One region of the Streptomyces sp. NPDC023481 genome, then DNA from elsewhere that is predicted to be linked to it. Evidence: riboswitches for the same ligand, from Rfam matches in the RefSeq annotation. Region 1 holds a riboswitch; the other holds the start of a gene.

Evidence for each region. Region 1 has a riboswitch for cyclic di-AMP ahead of ACZ3ZD_RS23185 (transglycosylase family protein). Riboswitches for the same ligand answer to the same signal wherever they lie in the genome.
Region 2: linked by a shared signal. The riboswitch ahead of ACZ3ZD_RS01810 (transglycosylase SLT domain-containing protein) and the one ahead of ACZ3ZD_RS23185 (transglycosylase family protein) in region 1 are both predicted to bind cyclic di-AMP.

The regions. Positions count from the first base shown of each region.
Region 1 covers NZ_JBVHJE010000012.1:93,327-96,529, reverse strand. Annotated here, with positions in the region: gene ACZ3ZD_RS23195 (cytochrome P450 family protein) at 1-405, shown strand, start outside; gene ACZ3ZD_RS23190 (transglycosylase family protein) at 573-1,658, shown strand; cyclic di-AMP (ydaO/yuaA leader) riboswitch at 1,845-2,021, shown strand; gene ACZ3ZD_RS23185 (transglycosylase family protein) at 2,026-2,730, shown strand; gene eno (phosphopyruvate hydratase) at 3,030-3,203, shown strand, end outside.
Region 2 covers NZ_JBVHJE010000001.1:380,050-383,252, reverse strand. Annotated here, with positions in the region: gene ACZ3ZD_RS01815 (polyprenyl synthetase family protein) at 94-1,104, opposite strand; cyclic di-AMP (ydaO/yuaA leader) riboswitch at 1,627-1,806, shown strand; gene ACZ3ZD_RS01810 (transglycosylase SLT domain-containing protein) at 1,812-2,300, shown strand; gene ACZ3ZD_RS01805 (HAD family hydrolase) at 2,459-3,203, opposite strand, start outside.

The DNA of each region.
Region 1 (3,203 bases):
CTGGAGACCGGCGTGGAGGAACTGCTGCGCTACGACGGCCCGGTGGAGCTGGCCACCTGGCGGTTCGCCACCGAGCCGCTGAGCATCGGCGGGCAGGACATCGCGCCGGGGGATCCGGTGCTCGTCGTCCTCGCCGCCGCGGACCGGGACCCGGAGCGGTTCGCCGACCCGGACGTGCTGGACCTCGCCCGCCGCGACAACCAGCACCTCGGGTACGGGCACGGCATCCACTACTGCCTCGGCGCGCCGCTCGCCCGCCTGGAGGGCCAGACCGCGCTCGCCACCCTGCTCACCCGCCTGCCCGATCTGCGGCTCGCCGCGGATCCGGCGGAGCTGCGCTGGCGCGGCGGGCTCATCATGCGCGGCCTGCGCACCCTGCCGGTGGAGTTCACACCCCCCGCCTGACCACGGGTCGTGGAGGGAAGATGACGAACATTCAACTCTGTGATCTTCACGTGATCTCTGCGGCATGAACTTGTGACAAGTGATCGTATGCCTATACGTTCACCCATCAGCGTGGCGAGCGGCATCACCCGCCGCGCTGCCCCTGCTGTCGCTCGAAAGGCTTCTGCATGCTCTCCGGGAACGGCCGACACCGTCGCCCCCGCCAGGCCCCGGCCCTGCTCGTCGCGGCCGGAGTGACCGGCTCCGCCATCGCCATCCCGCTCCTCGGCGCGGCGAGCGCCAACGCGGCCGACGGCACCACGTGGGACAAGGTGGCCGAATGCGAGAGCGGCGGCTCCTGGAGCGCGAACCCGGGCAACGGCTACTACGGCGGCCTGCAGATCTCGCAGGAGGACTGGAACAGCTACGGCGGCGGCGACTACGCGGCCAGCCCCGACCAGGCCAGCCGCAACCAGCAGATCGCCGTCGCCGAGAAGATCCTCGCCGACAAGGGCACCACCCCGTGGGCCACCTGCGCCCTGCTGTCCGGGCTGACCTCGGGCTCGGGCTCCGTGGACGTCGACACGGGTGTCGGTGGCTCCGGTGGCACCGGCGGTTCGGGTGACTCGTCCGGATCGACCGAGAAGTCCGGTGACTCCGGCTCCGGCAGCACGGACTCCTCCGGCGGCTCCGGCTCCACCGAAGGCTCCGGCTCGTCCGGTACGCCGGATTCGTCACCCTCCACCGGTGCCGGCTCCGACGCCAACTCCGGCTCGGGCGCCGGTTCCTCGTCGGGCACGGCCACCACGCCGGGCGGGAAGTCGGACAAGGGCGCCGGCGCGGGCACCGGCTCCACGGGAACCAACACCCCCAAGACGGACAAGTCCACCTCGTCGAGCGCGGGCGACTCGCACGAGTCCGCCCCCGCGGCCACCCCGGGCACCGGCGGCGTCGCGGACAACCCCCAGCAGGCCGCCGGTTCTTGGAGCCTGGTCGACACCGGGGCCCTCAGTGGCGGACGTCACCGCGGGGCGAGCGCCGACGAAAACGTGACAAACGGTCAGGACTCCGCCGCTTCCGGGCGGCACGCGGCGCGCGAAACGGACACGTACACCGTCCGCGAGGGCGACACCCTCGCCTCCATCGCCGACTCCCTTGAGGTCGACGGCGGGTGGCACGCGCTCTACTCCGCCAACAAGAAGGCCATCGGCACCGACCCGAACCACATCAGCGCCGGTCAGACCCTGGAAGTAGAGGGTGAAAAGGGCGCGTAACAGCCGGAGTTGACGCCCCGTTTTACTCCCTGATGTCCGAATTGGCGAAAGTGTGGGATGAGTCTCAGAAGCCCTGATCGTCTTTGAAATTCCGTCGATCACGTGTCTACGGTCGAGACCGCTCGTCACCACGAGCCCCGGCAGTCGCAACGCCGAATCCTGCCAGCGGTTGCCCGGGAACAGTCGTCGCGTCAAGCGCCGTAGGCAGGAGCGGGGGACCCAAGGTAAGTCGCCGGGCCCGGCAGTTGATGCCGGAACCGGCTGGGGGTGAAGCCGCGCAGACCGCGAGAGCGGGAGCGCGGCCGGGCAACTCAACCGGCCCGAACCCGACAGCTCACCTCGCAGGCGTCGGTGAGGGGATCCTTCCATGCTGTTTTCCGGCAAGGGCAAGCACCGCCGTCCGTCCAAGGCCGTCCGCGCCGTCGCGCTCGCCGGTGTCACCGGTGTCGCCGTCGCCGCCCCGCTGATGGCGGCCGGCAACGCCTCCGCCGCCACCTCCTCCGAGTGGGACCAGGTCGCCCAGTGCGAGTCCGGTGGCAACTGGTCCATCAACACCGGCAACGGTTACTACGGCGGTCTGCAGTTCTCCGCCTCCACCTGGGCCGCGTACGGCGGCACGCAGTACGCCGGCACCGCCGACAAGGCGAGCAAGTCGCAGCAGATCGCGGTCGCCGAGAAGGTCCTGGCCGCGCAGGGCAAGGGTGCCTGGCCGGTCTGCGGCACGGGCCTGTCCGGTGCCACCGACAGCGCCCCGGCCCCGAGCAACCCGGCTCCGAGCACCCCCTCGACCTCGGCCGGTACCACCAGCCGCTCCACCGACGACCAGGCCGCCTCCCGCTCCGCCGAGCGCCCGGCCCCGAGCGCGGGCAAGAGCAAGACCGTCACCACCCCGACCGGCAAGAAGGTCAAGAAGGGCGACGGCGAGTACAAGGTCGTCACCGGTGACACGCTCAGCTCCATCGCCCAGGCGCACCACGTGCAGGGCGGCTGGGAGAAGCTGTTCGAGCTGAACAAGGACATCGTCGAGGACGCCAACCTGATCTACCCCGGTCAGCAGCTGCACCTGAAGTGACACCCGGCCGCCGGCCGGACCACGGGGCCCGCCCTTCCGCGCGGGCCCCACTGAAGACCCCTGTGCGGGCCACTCCCCCCCGGCCCCCACGGGCACCCCGCCCGGTGCGTGTTCCCCCGTACGCACCGGGCGGGGTTTTTCACGTCCCAGTCCCCGAACCCTTTGTTTCGACGAGAAACAAAAGGTACCGTCGCCTTGTCCACGGGACGGTCGGTCGGTGGCCGACGCGCCCGGGACGGTTAGGCTCTAGGCGCAAGGCACACCAGCCCCGCACTTCCAGCGTCACATCCAAGAAGGAGATGCTCGTGCCGTCCATCGACGTCGTCGTAGCCCGGGAAATCCTGGACTCCCGAGGCAACCCCACGGTCGAGGTCGAGGTCGGCCTCGACGACGGCAGCACGGGTCGTGCCGCCGTCCCGTCCGGCGCCTCGACCGGCGCCTTCGAGGCCATCGAGCTGCGCGACGGTGACCCG
Region 2 (3,203 bases), on a different contig from region 1:
GTGTACGCCTCCGGTATGACACGCGACGGTGGTATCTCCACCCGACCCGTAGGGGTCACGCCGGGCGCGGCGGCCCGTACGGGGCCGGCCGGGTCAGCCGGCGCGGTGCACGACCGCGTCGCACAGCTCCATCAGGGCCGCCTTGGCGTCGCACGCGCGCAGCGGTGCGAGTGCGGCCCGCGCCTCCTCCGCGTACCGCACGGTGTCCCGGCGGGCCTGCTCCAGCGCGGGGTGCGCGCGCAGCGCGGCCAGCGCCTCGGCGTGCCGGGCATCGTCGCTCAGGTCGGAGTCGAGCAGCTCGCACAGCGCGACGTCCTCGGGCCGGCCCAGCCGGGCGGCGCGCTCGCGCAGCCGGAGCACCGGCAGGGTGGGGATGCCCTCGCGCAGGTCGGTGCCCGGGGTCTTGCCGGACTCGTGGGAGTCGGAGGCGATGTCCAGGACGTCGTCGGCGAGCTGGAAGGCGACCCCGAGCCGTTCGCCGTACTGGGTGAGCGTGTCGACGACCGTCTCGTCGGCGCCGGACATCATCGCGCCGAACCGGCACGAGACGGCCACCAGGGAGCCCGTCTTGCCGCCGAGCACGTCCAGGTAGTGATCGACCGGGTCGCGCCCGTCGGAGGGGCCCGCGGTCTCCAGGATCTGGCCGGTGACCAGCCGCTCGAACGCCAGCGCCTGCACCCGGACCGCCTCGGGGCCGAGGTCGGCGAGGATCTGGGAGGCGCGGGCGAACAGGAAGTCGCCGGTGAGGACCGCGACGGAGTTGCCCCAGCGGGTGTTGGCGCTGTCCACACCCCGCCGCACGGCCGCCTCGTCCATGACGTCGTCGTGGTACAGCGTGGCCAGATGGGTCAGCTCCACGACCACGGCCGAGGGCACGACACCGGGCGCGTACGGATCGCCGAACTGGGCCGCGAGCATCACCAGAAGTGGCCGGAAACGCTTCCCCCCGGCCCGCACGAGGTGCTGCGCGGCCTCCGTGATGAACGGGACCTCGCTCTTGGTGGCTTCGAGCAAGCCTTCCTCGACAGCCGCCAATCCGGCCTGGACATCGGCTTCCAGAGCCTGGTCCCGCACGCTCAGCCCGAACGGCCCGACGACGGTCACGAGGGGTCTCCTGTCTGCTGGTGTCTGCTGGCGATTACACGGTTTGTCGATAGGTCGCTGCCATCACTCAAGTCAGCGTATCCGGTCCCTGTTCGATCACCGATAGCGCCCACCGGTCCAGCCCGGGCGGTACCGGATCATGATCGGCATGACGACGATCACACAATAAGAACGGAAATTTACAGCTTTCCCAGTAATTCGGGCGCTATGGCGCAACCTCTCCATACCCCACCACTCCGACTTCCCGCCCCAATCCCCCTAATCCCTCATGTCTGATTTGAAGTAGTTTGCCAGTTCGTGAAATGGCTCACTCCGGCCACCTGCCCGACCCACCCTCAAAAGCCCCTGCGAGCCCTTGTCCTGTCGGCGAGTTGAGGATTGGCAACCGCAAAGGATCAAGCGCCTCATACGACATCGATCAAGGTCAAATCGCACGTTGTATGAATCCGGCCCTTGTTTCCGACATGTGCTCTCGCATACGTTCCGGGCCGTCGGGCGGACGCCGAATCCTGCCGCCGCCCGCGTAACCCATCGACGAACTCATTCGTACGGCAGGAGCGGGGGACCCAGGTAAGTCGCCGGACCGGACGGCACACGCCGCACCGGAACGGCTCGGGGTGAAGCCGTGCCTCTTCCAGGGCACGGCCGGGCACCTCCCAGCCCGAACCCGACAGCTCACCTCGCAGGCGCCGGAGAGGAACACCGCCATGCCTGCTGCCGCTCAGCCCCGCCGCACCCGCACCGGCCGTCTCGTCCGCGCCGTCACCGCCGCCGGCGCCGGTGCCGCCGTACTCGCCCTGCCGCTCATCGGCGCGACCAGCGCCGCCGCGGCCCCCAGCACCACCGCGACGGCCGCCACCACCACCGCCGGCTACCCGAACACCCTGGACGGCTGGATCCGCGAGTCGCTCGCGATCATGGCCCAGAAGGGCATCCCGGGCACCTACAACGGCATCTACCGCAACATCATCCGCGAGTCCTCGGGCAACCCGAACGCCATCAACCTCTGGGACTCCAACGCCGCCAAGGGCATCCCGTCCAAGGGCCTGCTCCAGGTCATCGACCCCACGTTCAACGCGTACCACGTGGCCGGAACCTCGTTCAACATCTACGACCCGGTCGCGAACATCACCGCCGCCTGCAACTACGCGGCCGCGCGGTACGGGTCGATCGACAACGTGTTCAGCGCGTACTGACCGGCTCAGGGCCGGCTCAGGGCCGCAGCCGGGCCAGCTCAGGGTCGCAGTCGGGCCGACTCGAGGCCGGAGCCGGGCCGACTCGGGGCCGGAGCCGCGGCCGGCGCTACTGATATGCCGGTCAGTCGGTCGGCCCCCCGGCCGGGTCGACTTCCCGGTCAGTCGGGCGGGAAGAGTCGTTCGAGGACGACGGCGATGCCGTCGTCCTCGTTCGACAAGGTGATCTCGTCGGCCACCGCCTTCAGTTCGGGGTGCGCGCCGGCCATGGCGACACCGCGCGCGGCCCAGTGGAACATGGGGATGTCGTTGGGCATGTCACCGAAGGCGAGGGCACGGTCGGCGCCGACCCCCAGCCGCCCGGCGGCCAGCGCCAGACCGGTCGCCTTCGTCACCCCGCTCGGCTGGAGCTCCACGGTGCCCGGGCCCGACATGGTGACCGTCGCCAGCGAGCCCACCGCCGCGCGCGCCACCGCCGCCAACTCGTCGTCGGACAGGATGGCGTGCCGCAGCAGCACCTTGCTGATGGGCTCCGCCCACAGGTCGTCGCGCCGGCCGACGCGCACCGCGGGCAGCGTCGGGTGGGGCATCCGGTAGCCGGGCTCGATCAGCGTGAGCCCGTCGACGCCGTCCTGGTCGACCGCCGCGCAGACCGGCCCCACCTCCGCCTCGATCTTGCCGAGCGCGGTCTCGGCCAGCTCCCGGTCCAGCCTCACCGACCACAGCAGGCGGTCGCTCCCGGCGTCGTAGACCTGCGCTCCCTGCCCGCACACCGCGAGCCCCGTGCAGCCGAGGTCCGCGAGCAGCGGCCGTACCCGCGGCGCTGGGCGGCCCGTCACCACCAGGTGCCGGGCACCGGCCCGCGCCACCCGCGCGAGCGCGGCCAGCGACCGGTCGGAGACGGTG